DNA from 3 places in the Sporolactobacillus sp. KGMB 08714 genome. Region 3 is predicted to be linked to each of the others. Evidence: riboswitches for the same ligand, from Rfam matches in the RefSeq annotation. Region 3 holds a riboswitch; each other region holds the start of a gene.
The links. Region 3 has a riboswitch for lysine ahead of lysA (diaminopimelate decarboxylase). Riboswitches for the same ligand answer to the same signal wherever they lie in the genome.

Region 1 (10,396 bases), on a different contig from region 3:
CGGATGGCCATTAAAGCTGAAATCACATTCATATTCTGCCGGTAAGGGACGTCAAAAGCCTCTTCATAAGGGGTCGCATCCGGCCCATCCTGTCGTTTAATGATTAGCCGCACGGTTTTTGTTGCTGTCTCAACTTCACTCATGATCTTTCCCCCTTAATGCGCTTTTGTGTAGTCACGTTTCCGCGGCTTAATCAGCGAAATGTCGACATCTTCGTATTCAAAGTCGGGGCCGTTTTTAGCCGGATTGAATTTTGCCTTAGTCGTTTTCAGCCAATCCGGATCATTTCTGTCGGGAAATTCCGGTTTATAATGAGCGCCGCGGCTTTCATTCCGGTTATACGCCCCAAGCGTGATGACGCGGGCGAGTTCAAGCATATTCCAAAGCTGGCGGGTAAAAGAGGCACCGCTGTTGTTCCATTTTGACGTATCATTAATATCGATATTTTTATAGCGTTCCATTAATTCCTGAATTTTTTCGTCTGTCTGGAGCAGCGTCTTGTTTTCACGGACAACAGTCACATACTTCGTCATCCATTCACCGAGCTCTTTATGCAGCACATAAGCGTTCTCCTTACCGTCGAGGCCCATGATGCCTTCAAACTTTTCCTGTTCCTTTTTAAGGGCATCATCATAAAGCTTGGAGGAAATATCATCGCTCTGTTTATCAAGATTCTCCACATAACGGACAGCATTGGGTCCGGCAACCATGCCGCCGTAAATTGCCGACAGCAGTGAATTGGCGCCGAGACGATTGGCGCCGTGATACTGATACTCGCATTCGCCGCAGGCGAACAGGCCCTTGATATTCGTCATCTGGTTAAAATCGACCCACATTCCGCCCATTGAATAGTGAACAGCCGGGAAGACGCGCATCGGCACTTTGTGTGGATCTTCACCGACAAATTTCTCATAGATATCAATAATACCGCCCAGTTTGACATCGAGCTCATGATTGTCCTTAAAGGAGAGATCAAGATAAACCATATTCTCCCCGTTAAGCCCCAGGTGCTGATTTATACAAACATCAAAGATTTCGCGCGTTGCAATATCCCGCGGAACGAGGTTTCCGTAATGCGGATATTTTTCTTCAAGGAAGTACCACGGCTTTCCGTCTTTATACGTCCAAATCCGTCCTCCTTCGCCGCGGGCGGATTCGCTCATCAGCCTCAGCTTGTCCTCACCGGGAATAGCCGTCGGATGGATCTGAATAAATTCACCGTTAGCAAAATAGACGCCCTGCTGATAAAGGCTCGATGCCGCGGATCCGGTATTAATCATTGAGTTCGTTGACTTGCCGAAGATAATGCCGAGGCCGCCGGTCGCCATGATGACCGCGTCCGCTCGGAACACCGAGATCTCCATCGATTTCATATTCTGAACGACAATTCCCCGGCACACCCGATCTTCATCAAGAACAGCCGAGAGAAATTCGACATACTCATGTTTATGAACGAGTCCCTCGGTTTCAAACCGTCTGACCTGTTCATCCATCGCATAGAGAAGCTGCTGGCCTGTCGTAGCGCCCGCATAAGCCGTCCGGTGGTACTCGGTCCCGCCGAAGCGCCGAAAATCGAGCAGCCCTTCAGACGTACGGTTGAACATGACGCCCATGCGGTCCATTAAATGAATGATGCCCGGTGCCGCCTCGCACATCGCCTTGACCGGCGGCTGATTGGCGAGAAAGTCGCCGCCGTAAATCGTATCGTCAAAGTGCTGCCACGTTGAATCGCCTTCGCCTTTTGTATTGACGGCACCGTTAATGCCTCCCTGCGCGCACACGGAATGCGACCGCTTAACCGGAACTACTGAAAATAGTTCGACTTCAACACCTGCTTCCGCTGCTTTTACCGTGGACATTAAACCGCCGAGGCCCCCGCCTACAACGATAATTTTTCCTTTACTCAATAGGCTCACCCCTTAATAGATTACTGAACTTGCTTTTTAAGCGATAAATGCGAATAGGGCCCGGATGCCGACATAGCCCAGCAGAACAAAAATGACGGCGACCACATAAGTGCCGATTCTTTGCGAGTGCGGGGATACAAGAATGCCCCAGTGCACACAGAACGACCAAAGCCCGTTAGAGAAGTGAAAAACAGCTGACAGGATTCCGATCATATAAAAAGCAATCATCCATGGATTGGTGAGAAGATGGGCCATCATTTCATAATTCAATGGCGTCCCGAGTGCCATGGCAACTCTTGTTTCCCAGACATGCCAGGCAAGAAAAATAACCAGAAACAAACCGGACAGCCGCTGCAGCAAAAACATCCAGTTTCTAAAAAAGCCAAAATTTCCGACATTATTTTTTGCCGTAAATGCCATGTAAATTCCGTAAATTGCGTGATACAAAATCGGTAAATAGATTAAAACGATTTCCAAAAAGAGCAGATATGGAAGATGTTCCATAAAAGACGCCGCTTGATTGAAGGCGTCCGATCCCTTGGTTGCCTGAAAGTTGACAGTCAGGTGGACTATCAGGAACAGACCGACGGGGATAACCCCCAGCAGAGAATGCAGACGGTGCCAGGCGAAATCATTTTCAGCCATGATGCTTCCCCCTCCGACAGAAATGTTAGCGCTTATATTTGGCCGGTTGTGAATCTTTAATGACATTTTTTTGTCACAAATTCATTGTAACCCTCGGTTTTTTGACAGTCAAATGAAAAATTGAAAACGCTGTCTTTTATGGCCGTAGTGATTTGAAGGAAAAAAAGATATAATAGTCGGAGAGGAGATGAAGAAATGACACGAGGCGACATCTATCCGCAGCCCGAGCACTTTGGCGATGCCAGCGTTCCGGCTTTCGGTTATGAGTTGATCAGAAACGAATTGATACCCGAACTGCTCGGGGAAGAAACCGCATCGATTCTTTATTGGTCCGGGCGAAAGATCGCAAGGCACTACCCGTTGGATAACGAGGAGCAGCTGGCGGATTTTTTCACACAGGCCGGATGGGGAACATTAACGATGCTCGAAAAGGGGAAAAGCAAAATTACTTTTGATTGCCGTTCAGCCCTCATTGAATCAAGAATTAAGGATCATCCCGAATCCGTTTCTTTTGCTCTGGAGGCCGGTTTCATTGCCGAGCAAATGCAGCGGATTCTCGGATTTATGGCGGAGAGCTATACGGATATACGGAAAGGCCGTGAAAAGAAAGCCTTATTTACAGTTAAATGGGACGCGAAAGATCCGATTGACAGAAACACAGAGCCGGCGACGCGGACTGCCCGAAAAAAAATGAAAAACGATACGCTCGGCTCATTTTAAATAGCATTTAAAAAATAAAAGAAGCCCGCCGGGATTTATGATTGTCTCCGGGGACTTTTTTTTTACGGCCTGTGCGCAGAATTGAATCAAAAACGGATCGATTCCTGCTCCGCAAGGTGAAAAGTTTCATGAAGCGTATCCAGTGCTTCCAGAAGCTTGTCTTCATCGATGATTGTCGAAACCTTAATTTCAGAAGTGCTGATCATCTTGATTTTGATATTTTCGGCAGCCAGTGCATGAAACATCCGGGCAGCCACCCCGGGATTTGAGGCCATGCCGGAGCCGATAATTGATACTTTGGCCAGTTCGGATTCAAAAACCAGCTGGTGAAAGGCCAGTTCTTTCACCTGAGCGCGCAGCACTTCAACCGTTTCGTTCAGTACATCGCGATCAATTGTAAACGAAAGGCTTGTTTTTTCCTCGTTAAGTACATTCTGAACGATCACATCAATATTGATGTGCCGCTTGGCGAGCGCATCAAACACCCGCGATACTGCGTCGACACTGTTCGGAAGGCCAAGCAATGTCACTTTCGTTACGTTTTTCTCAAATGCAAGTCCTCTGACGGCCTTTGACTTCTCCATTGCTACTTCCTCCTTAATGACCGTGCCTTCTTCATCTGTAAAAGATGAGCGTACAACCAGTTCGATATGGCTGTTCTTCGCATATTCGACGGCCCTCGGGTGGAGAACACCCGCACCAAGGTAAGCCATTTCAAGCATCTCATCATAGCTGATTTCTTTCAGCTTCCTGGCCTTGCCGACATAACGCGGATCTGTTGTAAAGACACCAGTGACATCCGTGTAAATTTCACATTTTTCGGCACCGAAAGCCGAAGCCAGTGCGACGGCCGACGTGTCCGATCCACCGCGCCCGAGCGTCGTGATCTCACCTTTTTCCGTAACCCCCTGGAAGCCGGCGACGATGACAACCCGTCCTTCTTTCAAGTGCGGGCGGATCTGTGATGTATCGATGGACCCGATCCGTGCACACTCATGAACGTCCTCTGTCCTGATCCCTGCCTGCCAGCCCGTAAAAGAAATCGCCGGGCAGCCGCGTTCAATCAGTACCATCGCCAGGAGAGCGATCGTCACCTGTTCACCCGTCGACAGGAGGACGTCCATCTCCCGTTTTGACGGCCTGTCCGAGATCTCACCAGCCATCGACACCAGTTCGTCCGTTGTCTTGCCCATCGCAGAAACGACGACAATCAGCTGACTGCCGGCCTTCTTCCTGTCGATGATCCTGTCCGCGACCTTCTGAAGCCGCTCCACCGTCGCTACCGATGTTCCACCAAACTTCATCACTGTTAAAGCCACTCTTCCTCGCTCCTTTAGTTATTGGCCGGCATAAGATCTGCCGCCGCCCCTCTCTCGCCCTCTATACAGAAACAGCGGGACCCTTGAAAGAGCACGTACTTCCTTAAATTTCGAACATCTTCGCTGATAAAAAGAACAGCGAGAATCCCCGCTGCTGAACAATCGAACGTTTTCCAACATGCTGAGATAGTTCTCCACACCCATGAGTGTGACAGCTCTGCGCTTATTCAGCGCAGATCCAGCCGGCTGCGTGATGAACCGCTTCCGGCTTCGGCAGGCTCCCCTTTCCGCCGCGGTCGGTGAAGTTCACCCTTCTCGCGCGGTTTAGTCATGAAGACCGCTCCTCTATCACTAGATATTTGAAAAAATTAAGTTACGGAAATTATAACAAAATTCATGTTTTGAAACAACACCTTTTAAGAAGGATCGCTCAAATATTTTTTAACGTTCTCCGCTATTTTATGCGGCAGGCCGGCTTCCATTAAATTCTCGCTGCTTGCCTCGCGAATTTTCTTTACAGAGCCGAATTTCCGCAGCAGTGCTTGCTTCCGCTGTTTGCCGATTCCCGGGATATCGTCCAGTACGGAATGGATCATCGCTTTGTTCCTGACCTGCCTGTGGAATGTAATAGCAAAGCGGTGCACTTCATCCTGAATGCGCTGCAGCAGATAAAAAGCCTGACTGTTTCTGGCAAGAGGAACAGGCAGCGACTGCTCGCCCGCGACCAGCTGCGAAGTCCGGTGCTTATCATCCTTGACAAGGCCGCAGACAGGAATATAAAGGCCGAATTCATTTTCCAGAACATCAATGGCTGCGGCAAGCTGTCCTTTGCCGCCGTCGATCAGAATCAGATCCGGCAGAACAGCAGCCTCTTTAAGCAGCCTCGTATAGCGGCGGCGGACGACCTCTTTCATTGTCGCGTAATCATCCGGACCTTCGACCGTCTTAATGCGGTATTTACGATAATCGTTTTTTTTCGGGCGGCCGTCCTCAAAAACAACCATGGCCGAAACGGGATCCGTTCCCTGAATATTTGAGTTGTCAAACGTCTCGATCCGGTGCGGTGCCGGCATGTCCAGTGCTTTTCCGAGCTGTTCGACGGCGCCGACCGTTCGTTTTTCGTCGCGTTCAATTAAAGCGAATTTTTCTTTAAGAGCAATCTGCGCATTTTTAACCGCCATCTGCACAAGCTCTTTTTTCCGCCCGCGCTGCGGCTGAAGGACGGCGGTTTTCAACATCTGTCCGGCAAGCTGCCGGTCAACCTGATTAGGGATCAGCACTTCTTTGGGTTTGATATGATTCCGGCGGGAATAAAATTGGCCGATAAAAGTCAGAAAATCCTCTTCCGGTTCCTGATAAAAGGGAAACATCGACGCATCGCGCTCGATTAATTTTCCCTGGCGCATAAAGAAGACCTGAACACACATCCATCCTTTGTCGTAGGCATAGCCGAATATATCCCGGTCATCAAGATCGTTAAGAATCACTTTCTGCTCTTCCATCAAAGTCTCGATGCTGCGGATCTGATCGCGCAGCTCTTTGGCTTTTTCAAAATTCAGCCGGTTTGACGCGTCGATCATTTCCTGTTTCAGCCTGAGTTTTACTTCCTGATAGCCGCCGTTCAGAAAATGGGTGATTTCTTCGGTCATTTTCTGAAACGTTTCCTTCGGTATATCATTGACGCATGGCGCAAGGCACTGACCGATATGGTAATACAGACAGACGCGATTCGGCAGGGTCCGGCATTTCCGAAGCGGATAGAGACGGTCAAGCAGCCGCTTGGTTTCATTTGCCGCCGTGACATTCGGATAAGGGCCGAAATATTTACCGCTTTTCCGATTGACTTTTCGCGTAATGATCAGGCGGGGATACGTCTCTGAAGTCAGTTTGATATAAGGATAACTTTTATCATCCTTAAGCATGATATTGTATTTAGGCTCATATTTCTTAATCAGATTGATTTCGAGCAGCAGGGATTCGATTTCCGAGGATACGACGATATACTCAAAATCGGCAATATCGGCAACAAGGCGCTGCGTCTTGGCATCGTGCGACCCGCTGAAATAGGAGTGAACGCGATTGAACAGATTTTTGGCTTTTCCGACGTAGATAATTTCCCCCTGCATATTTTTCATTTGGTAACAGCCCGGCTGTTTCGGCAGCAGGCTGAGTTTCTCTTTAATTTTTCGGCTGGCCATGTTTCCTTCATCCTTTACAAAAACTGTGAAGCAGAGTATCGAATAAAATAGAAAACCTGCATCTTTTTATTATCACTGAGATGGGCAAAAGATTCAACCATCTCTCACGGAACTGCGGAGAAACAGAAAACCGGAGTCAAAAACGCTTTGCGCGTTTCTGCTCCGGTTCTTGCGGATGCTTCCCGATCCGTTTTACAGTAGTAATCAGCCGATGTGCTGCTTGATACGGTCAACGAGAGCTTCCTTCGGTGTAAAGCCGACAACCTTATCGGCAATTTCGCCGTCTTTAAAGAGAAACATCGTCGGAATGCTCATCACGCCGAATTTGCTTGCAGTCGCCTGATTTTCATCAACGTCAAGCTTGACGATTTTCAGTTTATCCGATAATTCGGAATCGACTTCTTCAAGAACCGGAGCCATCATTTTGCACGGGCCGCACCACGTCGCCCAAAAATCGGCCAGCACAAGTCCTTTCGATGTTTCATCCGCAAAATTTGCGTCATTTACCTGATTGATAGCCATGGAATCATGACCTCCTTGTATCATTCTTACTTCTTATGTGACAAAGTATAGCATCTCCATCGGCGAGATTCCATTATTCAGCTCACGCGATGATTTTTCCCGCCGCATTTACTTAAACTCGACGACCGTGACTCCGCTGCCGCCTTCCCCCTGGCTGCCGAGACGCGAATCTTTAACCCTCGGATGTTTCTCGATCAGCTTCGTCACACCCTTTCGAAGTGCTCCCGTCCCTTTTCCGTGAATGATCGAAACGCGGGGATATCCGGCGAGCATGGCTTCATCAAGGTATTTCTCGACTTTAAGCATGGCATCCTCGTAGCGCTCGCCGCGCAGATCCAGTTCCGGCTTCACCGTCCGTCCCGACGTACGGACATTGACCACGGGACGCACTTTTTTCTCTTCCCTCACGCTCTTAAGATCCGTTCCGGCTACATTCATCTTCAGGATTCCTACCTGAACGAGATATTCGTGATCGTTGATTTTTTCTACGATGTAACCGTCCTGGCCGTAGCTGACGATCTTCACACGGTCGCCCGGTTTAAAACCGGCTGCCGCCTTTTTCACGGGAACGGGAGAAGATTTGCGATCCGGCTGATCCAGGGCATCCAGAGCATGGGACAGCCTCGTCTTGGCATTAATCAGCTGATGTTCTTTGACCTGCCCCTGTTTTTGATAATGACGCAGCTCATCGATGATGGCCTCGGCCTCAAGCCGCGCTTCCTGCAGCGAATGCTCCGCTTTTTTCTTCGCCTGTTTCAGAATCAGTTCTTTCTTATTTTCCAGTTCGTTCAGCTTTTCTGCAAGAGACGCCTCTTTTTCCTCGGCCTCAAGCTTGAGGTGGCGCGCCGTTTCTTCTTCCCGTTCCGCCGCTTTCCGGTTCTTTTCCAGCGAGGCGATCATTTTATCAACTTGATTCGTTTCGCGGCTGATCTGCAGTTTGGCGGCATCGATAATGTCGGCCGGCAGGCCCAGTTTTTTCGAAATTTCAAAAGCGTTGCTCCGTCCGGGAACGCCGAGCAGCAGCCGGTAAGTCGGACTCAGTGTCTCCACATCGAATTCGACACTGGCATTCATCACACCTGCTCTTTCGTAAGCATACGCTTTCAGCTCGCTGTAATGGGTCGTGCAGACAATGGTCGCGCCTCGCGCATAAACCGCATCCAGAATGGCAATCGACAGCGCCGCCCCTTCCTGGGGATCGGTTCCCGCACCCAGTTCATCGAATAGAACGAGGCTGCCGAAATCGACTTCTTTTATAATAGCGACAATGTTGGTCATATGGGAAGAGAACGTGCTAAGGCTTTGTTCAATGGACTGTTCATCGCCGATATCGGCAAAGACCTTCTTGAAAACGCAGATTTCCGAGCCGTCTTCCGCAGGTATCTGAAGTCCGGACTGGGCCATCAGCGTCACCAGTCCGATCGTTTTCAATGAGACGGTCTTGCCCCCTGTATTCGGCCCGGTAATGATCAAGGCGTGCGTTGATTCATCGAAAATGACATCGATCGGCACCACACGTTCCGGATCGATGAGCGGATGGCGCGCCTTTTTCATTTTAATGATTCCGCGATCGTTAAGCGTCGGCCGCGAACCTTTGATTGCGTGTCCGTAATCAGCCTTCGCAAAAATGAAGTCCAGACGGGCGAGACCGGCAACCTGGTCCAGCAGACTGTCCGCCGATTTTGCCGTCTCTCCGGTCAGGACGCGCAGAATCCGTTCCACTTCATGCCGTTCTTTTGCCCTTGCTTCGCTCAGCTGATTATTCAGGTCGACAATGGCCTGAGGTTCAATGAAAAGTGTCGCTCCCGAGGCCGACTGGTCATGGACGATGCCTCCGAAAGCACCACGGTATTCCTGCTTGACCGGGATGACGTGGCGATCATTGCGGATCGTGATAATCGGATCCGACAGCATCTTCGACGTACCGCTTGAATGGACGATGTTTTCCAGTTTCTGTTTGACGCGGCTGTCGGCCGTCCGGATCTGAGCGCGGATACGGCGGAGCGCGGAGCTCGCTGAATCCATGACGCCCCCCTGGTCGTCAATCGCGGCGCGTATTTGCCGTTCCAGGCCGCCCGCCGGCTCCATTTCCCGGACCAGCCCGGTCAGTATCGGCAGTTCGACCTGCCCGGTTTCGGCCAGATCAAGGATAAAATTTTTCATCAGGCGTGCGCCGCGGATCGTATCGGCAATATCGAGCAGCTCCCTTGCCGTAAGCATACTTCCTATCTTTGACCGTTTCAGACCCGGCCTGATATCGGTGATCCCTCCGAACGGAACCGATCCTTTCAGACGCAGCACCGCAGCCCCTTCATCCGTCTCCTCCTGGCGCTCCCCGACTTCGCGCAGATCTCCGGACGGAGCCAGCTGTTCAATCAGGCTTTTGCCAAGCGAAGACGCGGTAAAATGGATCAGTTTTTGCTTTATTTTTTCATATTCCAATGCTTTAAGTGCATGTTCATTCACTTGCCGCATCTCCTTTTGGAGAAAATTAAAAAATCACATTGTATTAAAATAAGAAGCAATTGAAACTTCGAAGCAGAAAAAAAGGAGAAGCTTTTTAACCTGAATACGGCGCTTTCTTCCGCCTGATAAAATCGGCAAACTGCCGGGCCGGAAGGGCGTTCAGCACCGTCTCCGGACGTATCCAGCCGCGCGCTGCCGTCCGGACGCCAAGCCCCATTTCGTCAATCATTTTCATCGAATGGCTGTCCGTATCAATCGCTATTTTAACGCCCGCATCCTGGGCCTTGCATACCCATGCCGAGGAGAGATCAAGACGGTTGCGATTTGCATTCAGCTCCAGCGCCGTTCCCGTTTCGGATGCCAGTTGAATCAGACGGTCGACATCGGCGCGGTAGCCGCTGCGTTTCCCAAGCAGCCGCCCGGTCGGATGGGCAATCAGCCGGACATACGGATTTCTGCAGGCGGCCTCAAGCCTTTTCATGATATCCGCCCGGCTCTGGTTAAAAGAAGAATGAATAGACGCAATAACAAAATCAAGCTTTTCAAGCACATCGTCCTTATAATCCAAAGTTCCGTCCGGCAAAATATCCATCTCTACGCCGGAATAGAGAACAAAGTC
Region 2 (10,396 bases), on a different contig from region 3:
CGCCGGAAATGACACCGCTGAAAAAATAAGGCATTCCAGGATCAAAGCGACTTTACCATTTTTCTGTGTTGCCGGGTACTCAGTTTTGCCGGCTCAACTGAACCGGCTGAATCAGCGCGAGACATTTTGTCGGGCTGAACATCCCTCCAGATGCAGATGCGGGCCATCGTGTGCTCTTCCGGAGAACGGGTATTGTCTTCTGAAAGACGATGTGAACGGCGATAATGCTTCTCTGACAGGTGATATCATTCGCGGACGGGTGTTAAATGCCGAAAATGTCCGACACTTTTCTTCCGTCTGCCGTCTATTCATGTGAATCATGCCGAAAATTGTCCGCAGGCATTGGAAAAGCACCGGTAAGTTGCAAAGCATCACCCGTAACTGCCGGCATATCGTTGGTAAACAGCAAAATATCAACATGGGAAATCACCCATAACGGCCTAGTAAGTGCAAATAATCGGAACGGAAGAAAGAAATTTTAACGGACATTTCAACAGTGATGGAACGCCCATCCTGAAGGGCCGGTTTGTTATCGATACCTTGGGACACAGTCTGCCGGCCTGATGGCAAGAGGAAAAAAGAAAAGGCTATCCTGACGCTGTCATGGATTAGGCAGGCACTCCAATCTTTGATTGTTCAAAGGGTGCGCAATAGAAAGAATAAAAAGGGACGTCTCATCGTCGAAAAATCGGCTGATGCGGCGCCCTTCTTTTCTCACTCGATCGCCAGTGTGTCGATGGCTTTCGGATGTTTCGGCCCGTGAATTTTCAATATTCCGTTTGAAAATGAGGCACGGGTGCGCGACCGGTCAATGGTATACGGAAGGACGATCAGACGTTCAGCCCGCTCAAACCGTCTTTCGTGTGTCTGGATGTTTTTTTCTTCGTTCTTCGTTTCCATTGAGACATCGTTTTCTATCGCAATCCGGATCCGGTCTCCCAACAGTTCAATATGAATGTTTTCCTGTTTCACACCGGGAAGTTCGGCTTCGACAATCCATTCATCCCCGGATTCGTATTGGCGGACGGAGAATCCGGCGAAAAACGAATGCTTTTCAAAAAAGTCGTCAATCGATTTTAAAATACCGCGAAAAGGATCCTGCTGAAAAAAGGTATCGATCTCATCCATCAGATTTCGTCTTATCGGCAATCGGGGATCCTGATGATCTTTCTGATCCATAATTATCAATTCTCCCTTCATAAAACCAATCTACTTCAGCATATGAGAAATTATATGAATGGTTCGGACGGATAGCGGACGCTTCCGCCGGGCTTCTGATTTTTGGGAAACAACGGTCCGGTTTGTTGAGCCTTTTCACGATCAGGCGCGGCGGCCGATCGTGAAAAGATCGATAGAATCGCTCAAAGTCGGTCGATTCTGAATGGCAGCGGCGGCCGCTGCATCCCGTCGACGGCCAGAAGAGGCGCCTGAAATCGGCCGGTGCCGGACATTTTACGTTCAGGCAGAAAAACGAAACTTGGCCGGATTGGGCGGATCCTGTGATAAAATGAAACTAGTATTTTCGCGGCATGCAAAGGCCGGAAAAAGGTGGTTTCATTGATGCAGGACGCTGTCCACAAAGTATTGAAACAATATTTCGGTTATGATGAATTGCGCAAGGGCCAGGGTGAGATTATTTCGTCTCTGCTGTCCGGCAAAGATACGGTCGGCATCATGCCGACGGGAGGCGGGAAATCGCTCTGTTATCAGATACCGTCCCTGCTTCTCCCGGGGACGACGCTGGTGATTTCCCCGCTGATCTCGCTGATGAAGGATCAAGTCGATGCTCTGGAGAATGCAGGGATTGCGGCGACGTTTATTAACAGCTCGCTTTCTTTCGGCGACGGCAAAAGGCGGCTGAACCAGGCAGCCGCCGGCCGTTACAGGCTGGTGTATGTGGCTCCGGAACGTCTGGAGGTTCCGGCTTTCCAGCAGGCACTTGAGAAGATGAACGTCTCGCTTGTCGCCGTTGACGAGGCCCATTGTATCTCGCAGTGGGGCCATGATTTTCGGCCGAGCTACCGCCTGATTGCGGATATGATTGCCCGCTTCCCGCGCAAGCCTGCCGTCGCCGCTCTGACGGCAACGGCCACTCCGCGTGTTACGGCCGATATCTGCCGGCTGCTCCATATTCCGCAGACCCACGTCGTCATCACCGGATTTGCCCGCGACAACCTTAATTTTCAAGTGATCCGCGGCCAGAATCCGGATGCTTTTTTGCGGGATTATCTAAAAAAGAATCGCGATCAGCCGGGCATTATTTATGCCGCGACGCGCAAAGAAGTGGATCGGCTCTGCGACAGACTGACAACAGACGGATTCGCGGCCGGAAAATATCATGCGGGTCTCTCCGAGGCAGAACGTGCGGCCGGCCAGGAGCATTTTCTCTATGACGATTTATCGGTGCTGGTGGCGACGAACGCTTTCGGCATGGGTATTAACAAGTCGAATGTCCGCTATGTGATTCATTACAATATGCCCCGCAATATTGAGGCTTATTATCAGGAGGCGGGCAGAGCGGGGCGCGACGGTGAAAAAAGCGACTGCATCCTGCTTTTTTCGCCGCAGGATATCCGGCTTCAGAAATTTTTTATCGAACAATCGGAAATGGACGATGCGCTGAAAAATGAGGAATATCATAAGCTTGAACAGATGGTCGGATACTGCCACACGGAGTCCTGCCTGCAGGCTTATATTCTCCGCTATTTCGGAGAACAGAATTCCGAGCCGTGCCGTCACTGCGGCAACTGTCTCGATACCCGCGAAAAAACGGATGTCACGACGGCGGCACAGAAAGTGCTTTCCTGTGTTAAACGGCTGCGCGAGCGTTACGGGAAAACGATGGTGACTAAGGTGCTTGCCGGGGCGGCCGATCAGAAAATCATTCAATATAAACTGAATACCCTGCCGACTTACGGTATTATGAAAGATTTGACACAGCGGCGAATCGGCGAATTTATCGATTTTCTGACCGCCGAGCAGTATTTGGCCCAGCAGGGCGGCGCCTATCCGACTCTGGCACTGACTGCCCGGTCGCTGCCGGTGCTAAAAGGAGAGACACACGTGCTGAAAAAGGGTGCGGTGCGGGCCGTGCAGCTTGAAGTTCATAATGAACTGTTTGAACGGTTGAAAAACGTGCGGAAGCAGCTCGCACAGAAAGAGTACGTGCCGCCCTATATTATCTTTTCTGATCAATCGCTCCGCGAAATGAGCGCGAAGCTGCCTGCGGAAGACCGGGAATTCCTGATGATAAAAGGGGTCGGACAGCAAAAACTGGAAAAATACGGACGCGTATTCATGAAAACGATAGCACAGTATGAAGCGGAGCGGGGCAGCATGAAGGCATCCGTTTCTCCGAACGAATGAAGACAAGAATTGACGATTGCAAAAGGGTTCTATAAAGGGTACAATGACTGTTGGTATTTAAGGCCGATCTCCTCGCATGGACCAGAGGAGGTAGAGGTTGCGGTGTTTAAGACTAGCGTATGGAAGGCATAAGGAAGCCGCTTGACTGTGCGTGAAAGGAAACATCGCCGAAGTGCGCCCGTTGCCTTAACGGGCGTGCTGGGCCCGCATCCGAAGAGGGGCGGGACTGTCACATGAAAACACATGTGATGTGCTATCGACGGAAGACATGGATGGAGAGAGTAAGAGAAGGCTGTATGGAAACATGCCGCCGCTCGGAAAGTCACACGTTTTGAGTGTCAGTTGAAAAAGTATCGCATAGATACCGGTAAGGTTGTGAGAAATTCTTTCCGGGATCGGCAGCCGTATCCGCGCGGGTCCGTGAATGACGCGAGTCGGACAGGCGCCGCCGGTATGTTCCGCCTTTTTTAACGATCCTCCCATGTATGATACATTTCGTCCGTCGTAAGCACGATGCGCTTCCGGCGGTTTTTATTTTCTTCATCTGTCTCCCGAGAGAACGAACAGAAAAAGGGGAGAAAAAGAAAGATGCAGCAGAAGATTGGAAGAAGCATGCAGTATGAAGAAGCGACAAAAAAGCCCAGAACATTAAAGCGCGGTCTGAAATCACGCCATCTGACGATGATTGCGCTCGGCGGAGCGATTGGCACGGGGCTGTTTCTGGCAAGCGGGAACTCGATCTATCAGGCGGGACCGGGCGGGGCCCTGCTTGCTTACGGCATCATCGGCATCATGGTCTATTTTCTGATGACAAGCCTCGGCGAACTCGCCGCCTTTATGCCGACGAGCGGTTCGTTCAGCACCTATGCAGCGCGATTCGTTGACCCGTCATTCGGCTTTGCGCTCGGCTGGAACTACTGGTATAACTGGGCCATCACCATCGCCAGCGAACTGTCCGCGGCAACGCTGATCATGAAATTCTGGTTCCCGGACAGCCCGTCGATACTCTGGAGCGGCCTGTTTTTGCTGATTATTTTTTTACTGAATGCCCTGTCTGTAAAAGGGTACGGCGAATCGGAATATTGGTTTGCTTTTATTAAAATTGCGACGGTCATTATCTTTATCGTTCTCGGCCTTCTGATGATTGTCGGGATTATCGGCGGCGGCGTGCCCGGTTTCCGAAATTTTACGATCGGCGACGCCCCCTTCCACGGAGGCTTTCTGGCGACGTTCGGCGTTTTTCTGGCGGCCGGCTATTCATTCCAGGGCACGGAGCTGCTTGGCGTCAGCGCCGGCGAAAGCACGCATCCGGAGAAAAATGTACCGAAGGCCATGAAAACAATATTTTGGCGGATCCTGCTGTTCTACATCCTGGCTATTTTTATCATCGGCATGATCATACCTTACACCAATCACAATTTGTCGATTACTGACACGATCATGGTCAGTCCGTTTACACTGGTGTTTCAGAAGGCCGGTCTTGCGGTCGCGGCTTCTGTCATGAATGCCGTGATTTTAACTGCGGTGCTTTCGGCCGGCAACTCCGGGCTGTATGCTTCGACGCGGATTCTTTATGCGCTTGCAAGAAAGGGCAAGGCACCCAGGCTTCTCGGCTTTGTCACGAAAAACGGTATTCCGCTCTGGTCGCTGATCATAACGGCGGCATTCGGCTTTCTCGCTTTTCTGGCATCGGGTTTTGGCGACGGTATCGTCTATAACTGGCTGCTCAGTGCTTCGGGCATGTGCGGATTCATTGCCTGGCTCGGCATTGCCGTCAGTCATTGGCGCTTTCGCCGGGCCTATTCCGCTCAGGGAGGAAAACTTGAAAATCTGCCTTATCGTGCGAAGTGGTTTCCATTCGGCCCCCTGTTTGCCTTTGCCGTCTGCATGATCGTCGTCATCGGTCAAAGCATGAACGCCTTTTCGGGCGGAAGGATCGACTGGGGCAACCTGATTGCTTCCTACGTCGGCATTCCCGTCTTTCTGGCCGTCTGGCTGATTGCCAAATGGAAGATGAAGGCGAAATTGATTCCCCTTGAAAAGTGCGATATCTCGCAGAAACACTATGCCGAATAAACGGATGGGACGAAATACGGCCGACTTATGGAAGCGCCGATCGCAGCGTGAATGCGTCATCCGCTCTTCTGGAAGGGATCTGTATTCTTCCGGACAGCAACGAGGGACGATATGCTCTTTCTGAAGGACGATATCACACGCGGCCGGGTGCTAAATTGCGGAAGTGCCCGATATTTTTCTTCCGTCCATTGTACATTCGTATGAATCGTGCCGAAAAGCGTCGGTAAATGCTAAAATCAACGATAGTCATACCGAAATCCGAAAATTCGCACCAAAATGTTAAACGGCCCTGTTTCAGGAGGGTTTGTCGGCCGTTGTATCCGGGTCATCGATTATCGGTCGACACACCAGGCTTATCGGTCAACGCAGCGATTTTATCGGTCGCCGTACTCGCTTTATCGGTCGATATACCGGTTTTATCGGTCATCGGATCCAGTTTATCGGTCGGCACAGTGGATTTAACGATCGGCTCCCGTGCTATCGGTCAACGCAGCGATTTTATCGGTCGCCGTGCTCGCTTTATCGGTCAATGTAGCGGTTTAATCGGTCGCCGTGCTTGCTTTATCGGTCGATATACCGGTTTTATCGGTCATCGCGGCAATATTATCGGTCAATGTACCTGATTTATCGGTCGTGCCCAAATGACGCCGGACTCACCCTGAATCCGGTTGATATCCAAATAGAACCCGGATTGAGGTTGCAGAATAGCACCAGTCATCGTCAGAAAAATGCGGAAAGTCGACTGTGACAGCTAAAGAATTAATAAGTGCGAATAATTGAAATTATAAGATATATATCACCAAGCATTTCCTCCTTTCAACAGCAACGGAGATCATCCTGAACGGCCGCTTGGCACTTTGGGATGCTGTTTGCCGACCTGGATGGGACTATATAAATTTATAATAAACAGCTGACGATGCGCCGTTCGATTTTATCGTCCTCAGCGGGTGCACCCGACTTCGGCACCGGGTATTGCGGCGGTCCGCTCGGTAGCGGCAGGCTTTGTTCCGGCAGCCAATGAAGCATTGCTTATAACGGCTCATCGTTTTTCGGATAGGAGCACTCCCCCGCTTCTGGCCGCACATCGACCGGCGGATTTATTTAGGTCTGCAGAAACCTTCAGGTCGCGGATTGTGAGTCCGGGCGCTTTCCGTGATAAACTGGACAGTGAAATAGAAAAGAGCGGTCCGTTTTTTAACGGAAAAACAACGGGAGGGGCTGTCATTGTTCCACTTTTTAGTACAAACACATAGCGGCATGTGGGGGATCATGGTGTTGCTGTTTATTCTCGGTTTCGCGTTCTATCGGCAGCGCGGATGGAAAATCGGCCTGAGGCTGGCCTATCTTGTGATGATCGTGACCGGCGTGTGGATGCTTGCGTTGAAGGGCTTCCCATGGCTGTTTATTTTAAAGGGTATTCTTGCGCTGATCCTGATCGGCATAATGGAAATGACGCTCGCCAGGCGCAAAAGAAAAGAACCCACTTTCTTTATGTGGCTTCTGATCATCGTTATTTTAATCGTAATTCTGCTGATCGGTTATGGAGTATTCTAAATAATGGCTGCGGCCATGAAGTGGCGTGTCAAAGGGCCGCCCGAAAATAAGAAATCGACAGGCTCATCTGAACCTGTCGATTTTTGTTCCGGAGTCTTAAAATTTTTGCCGATTATTTGTAAGAGTCCGCGAAAGTCCTTAATTGGCTTCGTCCTGCCATCGGTCGACAGCCTTTTGAAGAAGAAACGGAGGACTTTTTGACAGGAGGGAGGCTTCCACGAAAGATCCGGAAAGAAATTGTTTAATAAACTCGGATCTTGAATTTTACAAGGTTTTTGGAATCGGCCCCTTTTTACGGATCAAATCGGAACAGCCTGATCGGCCGGCAGACATTGTTTTGTTATACGTTCGTTGCCTGCAGGATGCCGGAAGCCTGAATCCTTTTTGCGGCTTCGCGCAGGCGGCCTTCGGGTTCCAGCAGTCCTGCACGCACAAACAGATCTCCATGGCTTCCGAATCCGATCCCCGGTGCCATGGCAACATGTGCTCTTTCCAGCAGTGCGCGGACGAACGTCTCCGAAGTATACCCGTCCGGTATTCTGAACCAGCAGAAAAAAGAGCCCTTTGGTGCCTGAACATTCCAGCCGATCGCGCGCAGGCTTTCGACAAGGACGTTCCGGCGCCGTTCGTAGCGTACGCACAGGTCGCGGACGGAGTCCTGGGGACCGAGCAGCGCAGCCGATGCGGCATCCTGTACCGCACCGAACACGTCGCTGTGTGCCATTTCATGAAAACGATTGAATGCCCGGATGATTGAAGCGTTCCCGGCGGCGAATCCGAAGCGCCAGCCGGCCATGTTATAGGTCTTGGACATCGTGCAGACTTCAATGCCCTGTTCTTTTGCGCCCGGCGTCTGCAGGAAACTGCGGGGGCGCACGCCGTCAAATCCGAAGGCGGCATAAGCGAAGTCATGGACGACGGGCAGATGGTACGCCCGGGCGAAAGAAAGGGTGTCGGCAAAAAATTGTTCCGTCGCTACGGCGCCTGTCGGGTTATTCGGATAGTTCAGCATCAGCAGCCGGGCTTTTTCCAGAATCTGATCCGGAATCGTCCGGTAATCCGGCAGAAAGTTATTTTCAGCGCGTACCGGAATGCCGTAGACGTCGGCGCCTGCAAGCGACGGACAGGAAAAATACATCGGATAGCCGGGATCCGTCGTGATCATGATGTCGCCCGGATTCAGCAGAATCTGAGGCAGTGCGGCGATGGCAATGGTTGCCCCGTCAAAAACCGTGATTTCCGTCTCGGGATCGAGCGGCACTCCGTATTCCCGCAAATAGAACGAAGCGATCGCTTCTTTGGCGCTTCGCTTGCCGCCGTACGGCGGATAGCCCTGATTCTCCGGAAGCCGCGCAGCGCGGCCGAGCGCCCGGACGATAGGCTCCGGAGTCGGCTGATCCGGACTGCCCGTTTCCAGATGAATCAGATCAATTCCTTTATTCTCAAACGCATCAATCATTCGGTCGATCCGGGCAAAATAGTTGCCGGGTATTGTCCGGACGAGTTCTGAAGGAATGAAATCAACCATGAAAAAGCCTCCAATTTCAACGGGTTATTCCTATTACATTATTCCAAACAAGAGAAATCGCAACAACGCACCGCTTATTTACAAGCCGCTTTGATCGGGCTTCGCTCCGGCCGATCGCTGTCCTGCATCTATTATCCATTGCGCGCAGGAATCCCTGGCCCCTTGGGCTGTGAAAAAGCAACAGACGAAAAAATTTTATCCCATTCATTCCTGCTCTGTCAATTTGGAACGGCTGCCTGATCCGAAGAGGCACACCCGCAGGTGCGGAGAATAGGATAGAGGGAAACGCCTAATCGATCATGAGGCGAATAGCGGCGCCCGGGACAAGGGCGGAAAGGATGGGACTATGTTTGTCTATACAGTGAAAGCGGGGGATTCTCTGTACGGCATCGGGCAGAGGTTTAATATTCCCGTTGACACATTAAGAACAGTGAACGGTCTGACGGCGACAAATATTGTCACCGGCCAGGCGCTGCTCGTGACCAGTGATGTTTATGTTGTGCAGCCCGGCGACAGTTTCTGGGCGATATCGCGTGCGGCCTTCGTACCCCTGAACGCATTAACGCAGGCGAATCCGGGCATTCGTCCGGAAAATCTGAGCCCCGGGATGAAACTGAATCTTCCCGGCATTGAGCGGCGCCCGGCAACCGTTCTCAGCTATACGCAGCTTCGGACGCCCGCCGCCGATCAGGCGCTGATTGAAAGCCATGCGCCTTACCTGACTTATGTAGGTTTATTTGAAACCCATTTTAACTGGAACGGCGATTTAAGCCCGATGAACGACAGGGCGGCGGTTCTGGCAGCCTGGCGCAGGCGTGTGACGCCGATCCTGGCGGTGACCAATCTATCGGAGACGGGTTTTAATCCCGCGCTCGTACAGCGTATGCTGAATGCTCCCGATGTACAGGCACGGCTGATCGACAACTTGATAAATCTTGCCACGTCGCATGGGTATGGCGGGATCAATATCGATTTTGAAGGGGTGCTCGCCGACGACAGAGAGGCCTTTGTTGCATTCCTGCAGGCACTGAAAGCGAGAACCCAATCAGCCGGAATCCGTCTGAGCATTGCCGTGCCGGCGAAAATGGACGACACGGTTCCGTGGGTAAAGGGCTATGACTATGAAGCGATCGGAGCCGTCGTCGATTTCATGTTCATCATGGCCTATGACTGGCACCATGCGGGCAACGAACCCGGACCGACGGCACCGATCGCCAATGTCCTCGGAACAGTCCGCTATGCGAGCTCTCTGATTGATCGGAACAAGATTATTCTGGGCACGCCGTTTTACGGCTATGACTGGGTGATTCCTTTTACCGGACAGAATCCCGGGCGGCCGATTACCAATCAGGCGGCAATCCAGCTCGCAATGAGCGAGCGGATTCCGATTAATTTCTCCGCAGCCGATCAGTCAGCCTATTTTTACTACACAGATGACAACGGGCAGAATCATGTTGTCTGGTTTGAGGATACACGCAGCCTGTTTAATAAGGCCCAGATCGCCTATAATGCAAGACTGGGCGGCATCGGCGGCTGGCAGCTGAATTTTGCCATGCCTCAGTATCCTTGGATTTTTACCCATTTCTTTCAGATCCGAAAAGTCTGAGGTGCCCGTCCGCTGTCTTATAAACGTATAAAATTTCAGCAGGTGATACGATCAGAGGCCGAACAAACGCGGCATCCCGGCGGCCTGCCCGGCGCCCGGCCGTCCATGGCCGCCGCAACGGAACTCCATGCTTCGCTTAAAGGCCTGCCGATCGGCAAGTTTTCTTTACGTGAATTCAGCCGTTTTTCGTGCTATCGTTGAAAGAGAAGCAGAAATGGTGAAAAAGCATGAAAGCGAGTGGAGCTCATGAGTGAAAAAGCAGTCGG
Region 3 (10,396 bases):
TCAAAATGTCATTGCGATGCAGGGACGTTATCATTACTATGAAGGCTATTCGCTGAAACAAGTTTCTTTTCCTGTCCGTGTGATGAAGGCGCTCGGAATTGAGTATCTGATTGTGACCAATGCCGCCGGCGGAATCAACACGGACTTTCGCCCCGGCGATCTGATGCTGATCCGCGATCATATCAATATGCTCGGCGGAAGCCCGCTGATCGGAGCGAACGATGAGAAGACAGGCCCGCGTTTTCCGAATATGTCCGCGGCTTATCAGGCCGCTCTGATTGATCTGGGAAAGAAGGCGGCTTCTTCAATCGGTATCAATATCAGGGAGGGCGTCTATCTGGCAACTCCCGGTCCGCAATATGAGACTCCGGCAGAAATCCGGATGATGCGCGCTCTCGGTGCCGACGCCGTCGGCATGTCGACCGTACCTGAAGTCATTGAGGCAAACCATGCCGGCCTTAAAGTCCTCGGTATTTCATGTATCACGAATATGGCGAGCGGCATTCTCAACCGGCCGCTTTCCCATACAGAAGTGATGGATACGGCCCGTCGGGTGAAAGAAAATTTCACAGGATTGATTAAAGAGATTATACGGACGATCGGCACCTGCTGAAGATTTTTAAATAAGCTGTTTTAAAAAAATGAATATTTCTTTGGTTCCTGTATTCGGCCGGCCGCGAGTGCGAGGCCTTCATCCGCTCATCTGATGAGAGGCAGATATCTATTCTTTTGTCGGTGCGGGCAGCGATAGACTTCTCTGAAGGGTGATATCGTGGTCGGAGAGGCGTTAAATCGCGGAAATGCCCGCTTTTTAAATTCATCGGCATCCAGACAAAATCGCCGGGTATACCCCGCTGGAAAACCGCCGGTCAGCTGCCACGATCATCCGTAACCCGCCGCTATATTGTCAGCAAACAGCCCAATATCAACAGTTAGAGTCCAAGAATCAACAATGAAACGCAGAATATCGACAGCAGCGGCTGAAGAATCAATAAGCGTGAATAATCAGAACTTTAAAAGGCGCCGGCAACTGTGGGGCAGAGCAGCTTTAAGACACTATGATTCTTATAAAAAAGAGGAGCAGCTGTTTTCGGTATGGAAAGGACAGAGGAGGCTCTCCTAAAAGCCTTTTAAAATTCAAGAACCGGAGAGAAATTTGCAAGAAAATTTTTCTCCGGTTTTTCTTGTGTAAAGGACAGTTCTCCTCCGCCGTACGATTCCTTTGGGCATTCTTCATCAGGTTAAGATCCTGCTTCGGCGGGATCTTTTTTTCTCGCCTTTATTCAGTATAAAAGATCCGATTCTGGAAAAAATAGAGAAGATTATAGGAGGAGGTAGAATCATGAAGGCTTTTTCAGCATTTCTGCTCTGTACGCTGCTGCTTTTCGCGACACTTGTGCCGGCGGCGGCAGCTTCCGCGCAGACGGCCGGCACACCGGCCGGGAAGGCGCAGCAGGTGAAGTCGGCCATCGTCATCGAAGAGGGAACGGGGAAAGTGCTCTATCAGATGAACGCAGACAAGGAACTGCCGCCTGCAAGCATGACGAAAATAATGACGCTTTTACTAATTTTTAAGGCGCTGAGCCGGCATCAGATTTCGCTGAATGATAAGGTAACGGTCAGCGAGCATGCCGCGTCGATGGGAGGCTCGCAGGTTTTTCTTGAACCGGGGGAGACCATGACTGTCAACGAGATGCTCAAAGCGATCGCCATTGCCTCCGGGAACGATGCATCGATGGCTATGGCTGAATATATCGCCGGATCTGAGAAAGCGTTTGTACAGCAAATGAATCAGGAAGCGAAATCACTTGGATTAACACACACGAAATTCCAGAATCCGACGGGCCTTCCTGTACAGGACCATTACTCGAGCGCACACGATATGGCCGTCATGGCCCGCGAACTTGCCCGATATGATCAGGTTTTTAACTATACCTCCAAATATGAGGACTACTTGCGCCAGAACACAGATAAGAAGTTCTGGCTGGTCAACACCAATAAACTGATCAAAACTTACCCGGGCGCGGACGGATTGAAAACAGGTTTTACGAATGAGGCCAAATACTGCCTGACGGCGACGGCAAAACGGGGCAGTATGAGGGTGATTGCCGTTGTCATGGGCGCCCCTTCTCCAAAAGAAAGAAATAAGGAAGTAGCGGCGCTGATGGACGAAGCTTTTGCCAATTACACGACCAAGCAGATCCTTGGGAAAAACGCGACGGTCGCTTCAGCTAAAGTGAACAAGGGGAGTCGCGGGCAAGTCCCCGTTGTTACCGGAAATCCTGCCGTCCTGCTCCTGAAGAAAGGGGAGGACGCGAACGGGCTTCAGAAAAAGGTCGACATACCGCACTCGCTTCAGGCACCAATCAAGGCGGGAACCGTTGTCGGCTATTACACGATCAGCAAGAATCATCAGGTTATTTCGCGGACGCCTTTGGTCGTGAATGAAAATATTAAACGGGCGTCCTGGTGGCAGCTTTTTAAGCGAAGCGCCGGATCGATCCTGACCCATTAAGCAAAAACGCGAGATTTGCTGATTAAGCACTAGTTCTGTCGGCAGGCAGGAACACAGGAAAAGGGCGGCGAAAAGAACACATACAAGACGGATTCACGGCAGGTTGATATCTGCGGCCTGTCGGCATATCCGCCCCTTTATCCTGAAACAGCGAAGGAGCCGACGCTTAAAAAAGGCTTTAACCGGGAGAGGAGAGAGTCAGATTGAGTCTGCAAATCGATTTGGAAGTGAAAAACGGCGTGCTTTGCATCCGGCTCGCCGGGGAACTGGATCATCATACAGCGGATGAACTGCGGGAAAAAGTTAATGCGGTGATGGAAGAAGAAATGGTTCATCATATTCTGCTGAATCTTGGAAATCTGACATTTATGGACAGTTCGGGCCTTGGTGTAATTCTTGGCCGCTACAAGAAGATTGTCGGCCTTGGCGGCGAAATGGTTGTCTGCTCGATATCGCCGTCCGTCCGCCGGCTGTTTGAGCTGAGCGGAATGTTTAAAATCATCCGTTTTGAAGCGGATGAAGAATATGCCCTGCACACTCTGGGGGTGGCCTGAATGAAAAATGAGATGTCGCTTTCTTTTTCGGCAGTCAGCGAAAATGAATCGTTTGCCCGTGTCGCGGTGGCGGCTTTCGTAGCTCAGCTTGATCCGACCTTGGACGAGCTGACGGAAATAAAGACGGTTGTATCCGAAGCCGTTACAAATTGCATCATTCACGGCTATGAAAACAGCGGAAAAGGCCGGGTCAGAATCACGGTTTCGCTTGAAGACGGAACCGTCAGTTTAAGCGTTCATGATGACGGAGTCGGGATAAAAGATGTTGAGCAGGCGAAGCAGCCGCTCTTTACGACGAAACCGGAACTGGAACGATCGGGAATGGGCTTTACGATTATGGAAAATTTCATGGATCATGTGACGGTGGAAACAGAGGAAGGCAAAGGAACGACCGTGATCATGACAAAGGAAATGATTCATAACAGAGCGGTCTGCAAGTAGGGAGATATGTGTATGGAGCTTGATCGGAAAATCGGAGCCAAGGAACCGCTGCTGGACGACGGAGAAGTCAAGGCACTGATTAAGCGCAGTCAGTCAGGAGATCATGAAGCACGCGATCAGCTGGTGAAGAAGAATATGAGACTCGTCTGGTCGGTCGTTCAGCGGTTTATCAACCGGGGCTATGAACCGGACGATCTGTTTCAGATCGGCTGTATCGGGCTGCTGAAGTCGGTTGACAAATTCGATCTTTCTTTTGATGTCAAATTCTCGACGTACGCCGTACCGATGATTATCGGGGAAATTCAGCGTTTCATCAGGGACGACGGTGCGGTCAAGGTCAGCCGTTCATTAAAGGAAACCGGGATCAGAGTCAGGAAGAAACGCGATGAGCTGTCGAAGAAGCTCGGACGTAATCCAACGATCGGCGAGCTCTCCGATGCGCTCGATCTATCTCCTGAAGATATTGTGCTTTCTCAGGAGGCGATCCGGGCACCGTCATCCATTCATGAAACGGTCTTTGAAAATGACGGCGATCCGATCACAATCCTGGACCAGATTTCAGATGGGGAAAGCGGCAAATGGTTTGATAAGATGGTCGTCCGGGAAGCTGTGGAGCATCTTGATGAACGGGAAAAGCTGATTGTCTATCTTCGTTATTATAAAGACCAGACACAGACCGAAGTCGCCTCACGTCTGGGAATTTCCCAGGTTCAGGTTTCCCGGCTTGAAAAAAAAATACTGGAAGAAATTAAAAGCCAGATGGCTGAATAGCCTTCAAAAAAAATGATCCGCTCTTTCCGCAGAGCCGGATCATTTTTTTTGAACGGTACCGGATTAAAAAAGGCAACGGTTCGCCTGACTGTGAATCGGAGGCCTGCATATTTTTCACCATCCGGCAGATAATAAAATTTCAGAAGGGAGCTTGATCACGATGCTAAATGACCCGAAAAATTACAGCAAGAATATTAAACCCTTTCAACCGAGAGTTCCGTATTTCATGAACTGCCTGAAAGCCTTTTTCGTCGGGGGCCTGATTTGTCTCGCCGGCCAGTGTATCCAGACCGGCTATATCTACTTTTTTCATTTTACAAAACAATCGGCAGGCGATCCGACCGCCGCAACACTGATTCTTATTTCGGCATTAATGACCGGATTCGGCTTCTATGATAAAATTGCCCGATTTGCCGGAGCGGGTTCAATCGTTCCGGTTACCGGATTTGCCAATTCGATAACCAGTGCGGCTCTGGAACACAAAAATGAAGGGATCGTCCTCGGCATCGCAACCAATTTATTTTCGCTGGCCGGGGCCGTGATCGTCTTCGGAGTCGTTTCTGCAGCCGTCCTCGGCATCATCCGTCTATTTATTGAGCAGATTTTCTAGAGAGGAGGAAACGCCAGTGAGCAAGCTGAGAAAACAAACATGGCGGTTTGATCACCCGATTTTTCTTGCCGCAACCGGAACAACGGTCGGACCGCTCGAGTCGCGCGGTCCGCTTTCGGGAAATTTTGACAAAGCCTATGAATCGCTGAACTGCGGAGAAAAGGATTGGATCGAAGCAGAGAAAACTTTGATGCGGCGGGCGATCTCTTACTGTCTTGCCAAAGCGGGAAAAATAGAAGGGGACATGGATTTGTTTCTGGCAGGAGATCTTATGGACCAGACGGTGACTTCCAATTTTATTGCACGGGAAAACCGGGTTCCTTTTTTCGGCATGTTCGGAGCCTGCTCAACGTCAATGGAAACGCTGGCGGCCGGGGCACAGCTGGTCGACAGCGGGTTTGCGGACAATGTCCTCTGCGCGGTCAGCAGTCATAATGCGACGGCCGAGCGCCAATTCCGAAATCCGACAGAATACGGAGGGCCTTCCAATTTAACCCAAACGTTCACGGTGACCGGAGCGGGTGCGACAATCGTGACAAAAGAACCGGGTAAAGTCCGGGTGAGCGAGGCGACAATCGGCAGAGTCATTGACTGGGGAATCGGGGATCCGAACAATCTGGGGTCGGCCATGGCCCCTGCAGCCGCGGACACCATCTGGGCTCATTTTCAGGACACAGGCCGGGTGCCCGAAGATTACGATCTGATTGTGACGGGCGACCTTTCAAGTGTCGGCGTTCCGATCCTGAGGGAACTGCTGATTGAAAAGGGACTGGATATTACGGATGTACATCAGGATTGCGGACTGATGATCTACAGCCCGGACCAGCCTGTCGGTGCGGGAGGAAGCGGATGCGCCTGTTCCGCAGTGGTGACCTACGGTTATTTGTACAAAAGACTGGCCGAAGGCTCCCTGAAGCGGGTTTTGGTCGTGGCTACGGGAGCGCTTCTCAATAATGCAACGGCGAAACAGAAAGATACCATTCCGTGCATTGCCCACGGGGTTGTTCTTGAAACGGCAAAGGTGGGAGCAGAATGATTTTTCTCTATGCTTTTCTTATCGGTGGTGCTATATGCGTAATCGGGCAGCTGCTTTTAGACGTTTTCAAGCTCACACCCGTTCATGTTGTTGTCTCATTTGTCGTTCTCGGTGCGGTGCTCGACGCATTCGGTCTCTACGATAAACTGATTGAATTTGCCGGGGCCGGGGCGACGGTTCCGATCACCAGTTTCGGCCATTCTCTCCTGCACGGTGCGATGTCGGAGGGGCATAAACACGGTTATCTCGGAATTGCAATCGGAATTTTTAAGCTGACCTCTTCCGGTATCACTTCGGCTATTTTGTTCGGATTTCTTATCGCACTTTTCTTCAAACCGAGAGGATAGGCGAAAAGTCAAAGGGGAGTCAGAGGCTATGCAAAAGCAGGATGAAAAGACACCGATCAGTGCCGATATCAGCGAAAATTCCCAAACAATGTATCGGATCTTTGATTTCGGTCCGGCCAATTTTGACATGGGCGAGCGCAGCATTAAGATACTCGGGCGGGAAAGCAAGATTTATTATACGAACAGTCTGATGGATACGAGCATTTTAGTCGTTATGATGCGCGAGTTTATGCGCCTCTCCAACCGTAATGAGCACGTTTCCGATGTTTTTCAGGAAATTAAGCAGCATCTTGTTCACGAACAGGTCGAGGAGATACAGACGATCGATGACGCGGTCGACCGGCTGCTCACCGGACGGATGATCGTATTGGTTGACGGCGAGACGAGCGGTTTCAGCATCGATCTGCGCCATTATCCCGGACGCCAGCCGGAAGAACCTGAGGTCGAGAAAGTCGTCCGCGGATCAAAAGACGGATTTACAGAAAATATTATTGAAAATTCCGGCCTGATCCGCCGCCGGATTCGCGATCCGCGCTTTCGCAGCGACTTAATCCAGGTCGGTTTGCGGTCGAAAACCGATGTGAGCCTGTGCTATTTAAAGGATGTGGCCAACCCGGGCCTGATTAAAACAATAAAAAAAGAACTTCAGTCTATCAAAATCGACGGAATTCCGATGGCGGACAACGCTGTGGAGGAATTTATTCTTAAACAGGGATGGAATCCGTTTCCGCTCGCACGCTACACCGGACGTCCGGATGTAGCGGCCGCACACATCCTGGAGGGCCACATCGTTATGATTACGGACACTTCTCCCAGTGCCATGATTCTGCCGACCACATTGTTTCATCATATACAGCATGCCGAAGAATACCGGCAGGTCACCATATCGGGCGCATTTGAACGGTGGGTGCGTTTTATTGCTATATTCGGCTCTATTTTTCTCGTGCCTCTCTGGCTTTTGCTCGTGCAGGATCATTTGCTCCCGTCACAGCTGAGTTTCATCGGACCGGACAAAAAAGACTTTCATATTCCGCTGGTCGTTCAAATCCTGATTGCGGAGGTCGGTATCGAAACCTTGCGGATGGCTGCGATCCATGTGCCGACGCCGCTCTCGACGGCACTCGGCCTGATTGCCGCCGTCCTGATCGGACAGATTGCCATCGAAGCAGGCGTCTTCGTACCGGAAGTGATTCTCTATACTTCCGTTTCCGCGGTCGGCGGATTCGCGACGCCGAGCTATGATCTGCAGCTGGCCAATAAAATTATCCGGATCCTGCTGATCCTGACGGTCGCTTTTTTTCATGTACCCGGTTTCATGATTGTAATCACTTTAACCATCATCTATCTTTCGCATGTGAAAAATCTGAATACACCCTATCTATGGCCGTTTATCCCCTTTAACCCGACCGGCCTCTACAATATACTGATGCGCCGGGCGATGCCGACATCTGTGCTCCGCCCCAGTATTGTCCGTCCGCTTGATAAATATCGGCAGCCGCCGAAAAGCAAACCGAATTAAAACTTGTCTTTATCTCCCGATCATGGTACACTGACACTAAATTTCACACACGATCATCCTTTCAATAGATATGAGGAGCAAGGCAAATGAGTACGGAATGGGAGCCCGGGAAGCAGACATCATTCCGGAAAGATCAACTTGCCGGAACGTCTTTTTTCCCAGGAGCAGGCTGCCGGGCTGCCGTCGGTCTCACTGCCGATAAATGATGAAGCGGTGGAGCACTTTTCGGGCGAACAGATACGACAGGGCCTGTATACACTTCGCTATACAGGTCTTATTTGTGCTATCGCCCCGGGCATCCTCTGAATCGACGAAGCGATGAAACGGAAATCGGGCGAATGTGTATCGGCATGACGGAGGGAGGAGATTTCTTTGCACGGGACACAAACGATTGGGAAAAACGGTCATCTTTATATCGGCGGATCGGATGCCGTACGGCTTGCGGAAAAGTTCGGAACGCCGCTTTATGTTTATGATACGGCACTGATAAAACAGAAAATCAGGCTGTTTCAGGAGGCCTTTTCCAGACACAGCGCCCTGAACTGGCAGATTGCCTATGCCAGCAAGGCTTTTTCAACGCTCGCGATGATTCAGCTCGCGGGTGATTTCGGCCTTTCGCTCGATGTCGTTTCAGGCGGCGAACTCTATACCGCTCTGAAAGCGGGATTCCCGCCGGAACGTATCCACTTTCACGGCAATAACAAATCGGCGGATGAGCTGGCCCGGGCCCTGGATGCCAAAATAGGCACGGTCATCGTTGATAATTTTTCGGAATTGAGCATGCTTGAGCAGATGTGTGCCGCAAGAGGACAGAAAATAGAGATTCTGCTCAGGATCACACCGGGGGTTGAAGCACATACACATGAATTTATTATGACCGGGCATGACGATACCAAGTTCGGATTTAATCTGGACAACGGAATGGCCGAAAGGGCCGTCTTCCTGGCTCTCCATTCTGAGCATCTTATTCTGAAGGGCCTCCATTGTCATATCGGTTCACAGATTTTCGAGACGGAGGGATTTATCAGAGCCATCCGGGCACTCTTCAGCCATATGAACGAGTGGGAACACCACATGCATTTTCGCATGAAGGTACTGAATGTCGGCGGCGGATTCGGAATCAAGTACACCAGCAAGGACCATCCGCTTCCGATCGGCCGCTTCATTGACGTGATTGCCGACACGATTGAGGATGAGTGTGCACGCCATTCCCTCCGTATACCCGAGGTCTGGATTGAGCCGGGCCGCTCGATCGTCGGCGAAGCAGGAACGACACTTTACACGCTCGGTTCGTCAAAAACTATTCCGGGTATCCGGGAATTCATCTCCATCGACGGAGGAATGACCGATAATATCCGTCCGGCTCTGTATCAGGCAAATTATGAAGCCATCTGTGCGAACCGTGCCGATGAACCGGCGGAAAAAAAAGTAACGATTGCCGGAAAATGCTGTGAAACCGGCGACGTCCTGATTAAGGATGCTTTTGTTCCCGAATCGTGCAAAATGGGCGATATTCTGGCTGTTTTCTGTACCGGAGCCTACGGATATTCGATGGCCAGCCACTACAACAGGCTGCCGAATCCGGCGGTCGTTTTTGTAGAAGACGGAGAGGCATCCATTGTCGTGCGCAGAGAGACTTATGAGGATCTGATCCGGAACGATGTACCGCTGCGAACCTTCTCGTCGCGCCAATGATTCCATCTTCAGGCGGCGTGAAACCGGCTCCCCGATTCTATAGATGCACTTTTCACCGCTTTTGGTTATAATATAGAGCGTGATCTATTTTAGAAGAAGGTTCACGTGCGCAAAATTCATTATCTCGTGGTAATGAGGGGTCAAAAAATGCTGATTCGTTACAAAAAGAGTTATGAAAAGATAGCAATGGGTTTGCTGTCTTTTGTCCCGTCGGAGAAAGAGATAAAGGCGCTTCTGCAGACGATAAAAAAGTACGAAGAAGACGAAAAATGGCAGTTGTTTTTATGGAAAGACGGGGACGACATCATCGGTGTGATCGGTATCCATTTTAAGGACGACCATGAGGCGGAAATCGAACATATCAGCGTCAACCCGTCGTATCGGGCCCAGGGCATCGGCAAGGCGATTATTCTTGCCCTGGGCGGGGCGCTCGGTGAAAATGTTCAGGTGATGCCGTCGGCCGCAATAAAATCTTATTTTGATAACTGCTTCCGTGAAGAAGAAAAAGAAACCAAGGAGTAAGGGTTTCTTTTTTCATTTCAGCAGGGGGAAGCCATCTGCTCTCTCAGATTGCATGCGGCAGGACTTTACGGAGGGCGGGAAAGTCTCCCCCGGACGGACGGACCGGAATAAAAGAAAGCAGGCCATGTCCGGCGGGCCCTGCGAACCCGGCGGCACTGGCTGGGAGCAGATGCACGGATACATACGCTTAGGCGTTGATATTGCCGTCAGGCATGAATCAGAGGGATGAAGTTTGGAGTACACAGTGAAAATTGATGCTTTCGAGGGGCCTCTTGATTTGCTTCTGCATTTAATCAAGAGACTGGAAATCGATATTTACGATATTCCGGTTGCGGAAATCACCGACCAATATCTGGATTTTATCCATCAGATGCAAAAACTTAATC

Region 1: another riboswitch for lysine. It lies ahead of Q6A92_RS17775 (aspartate kinase); the one in region 3 lies ahead of lysA (diaminopimelate decarboxylase).
Region 2: another riboswitch for lysine. It lies ahead of Q6A92_RS11175 (amino acid permease); the one in region 3 lies ahead of lysA (diaminopimelate decarboxylase).

Annotation. Positions count from the first base shown of each region.
Region 1 is NZ_JAUUBW010000056.1:82,972-93,367, forward strand. Features, by position in the region: gene sdhB (succinate dehydrogenase iron-sulfur subunit) at 1-143, opposite strand, end outside; gene sdhA (succinate dehydrogenase flavoprotein subunit) at 156-1,907, opposite strand; gene Q6A92_RS17765 (succinate dehydrogenase cytochrome b558 subunit) at 1,944-2,552, opposite strand; gene Q6A92_RS17770 (YslB family protein) at 2,748-3,272, shown strand; gene Q6A92_RS17775 (aspartate kinase) at 3,359-4,591, opposite strand; lysine riboswitch at 4,771-4,947, opposite strand; gene uvrC (excinuclease ABC subunit UvrC) at 5,008-6,789, opposite strand; gene trxA (thioredoxin) at 6,994-7,311, opposite strand; gene Q6A92_RS17790 (endonuclease MutS2) at 7,420-9,777, opposite strand; gene polX (DNA polymerase/3'-5' exonuclease PolX) at 9,872-10,396, opposite strand, start outside.
Region 2 is NZ_JAUUBW010000023.1:80,392-90,787, forward strand. Features, by position in the region: gene Q6A92_RS11165 (Hsp20/alpha crystallin family protein) at 715-1,179, opposite strand; gene recQ (DNA helicase RecQ) at 1,561-3,366, shown strand; lysine riboswitch at 3,450-3,630, shown strand; gene Q6A92_RS11175 (amino acid permease) at 3,955-5,442, shown strand; gene Q6A92_RS11180 (hypothetical protein) at 5,757-6,065, shown strand; gene Q6A92_RS11185 (DUF1516 family protein) at 6,667-6,996, shown strand; gene Q6A92_RS11190 (aminotransferase class I/II-fold pyridoxal phosphate-dependent enzyme) at 7,337-8,524, opposite strand; gene Q6A92_RS11195 (glycosyl hydrolase family 18 protein) at 8,871-10,130, shown strand; gene Q6A92_RS11200 (NAD(P)-dependent oxidoreductase) at 10,377-10,396, shown strand, end outside.
Region 3 is NZ_JAUUBW010000022.1:48,437-58,832, reverse strand. Features, by position in the region: gene Q6A92_RS10860 (purine-nucleoside phosphorylase) at 1-613, shown strand, start outside; gene Q6A92_RS10855 (D-alanyl-D-alanine carboxypeptidase family protein) at 1,343-2,515, shown strand; gene spoIIAA (anti-sigma F factor antagonist) at 2,719-3,069, shown strand; gene spoIIAB (anti-sigma F factor) at 3,070-3,510, shown strand; gene sigF (RNA polymerase sporulation sigma factor SigF) at 3,523-4,281, shown strand; gene spoVAC (stage V sporulation protein AC) at 4,442-4,891, shown strand; gene spoVAD (stage V sporulation protein AD) at 4,908-5,927, shown strand; gene spoVAE (stage V sporulation protein AE) at 5,924-6,274, shown strand; gene Q6A92_RS10820 (spore germination protein) at 6,303-7,793, shown strand; lysine riboswitch at 7,856-8,025, shown strand; gene lysA (diaminopimelate decarboxylase) at 8,160-9,488, shown strand; gene Q6A92_RS10810 (GNAT family N-acetyltransferase) at 9,636-10,010, shown strand; gene Q6A92_RS10805 (segregation/condensation protein A) at 10,243-10,396, shown strand, end outside.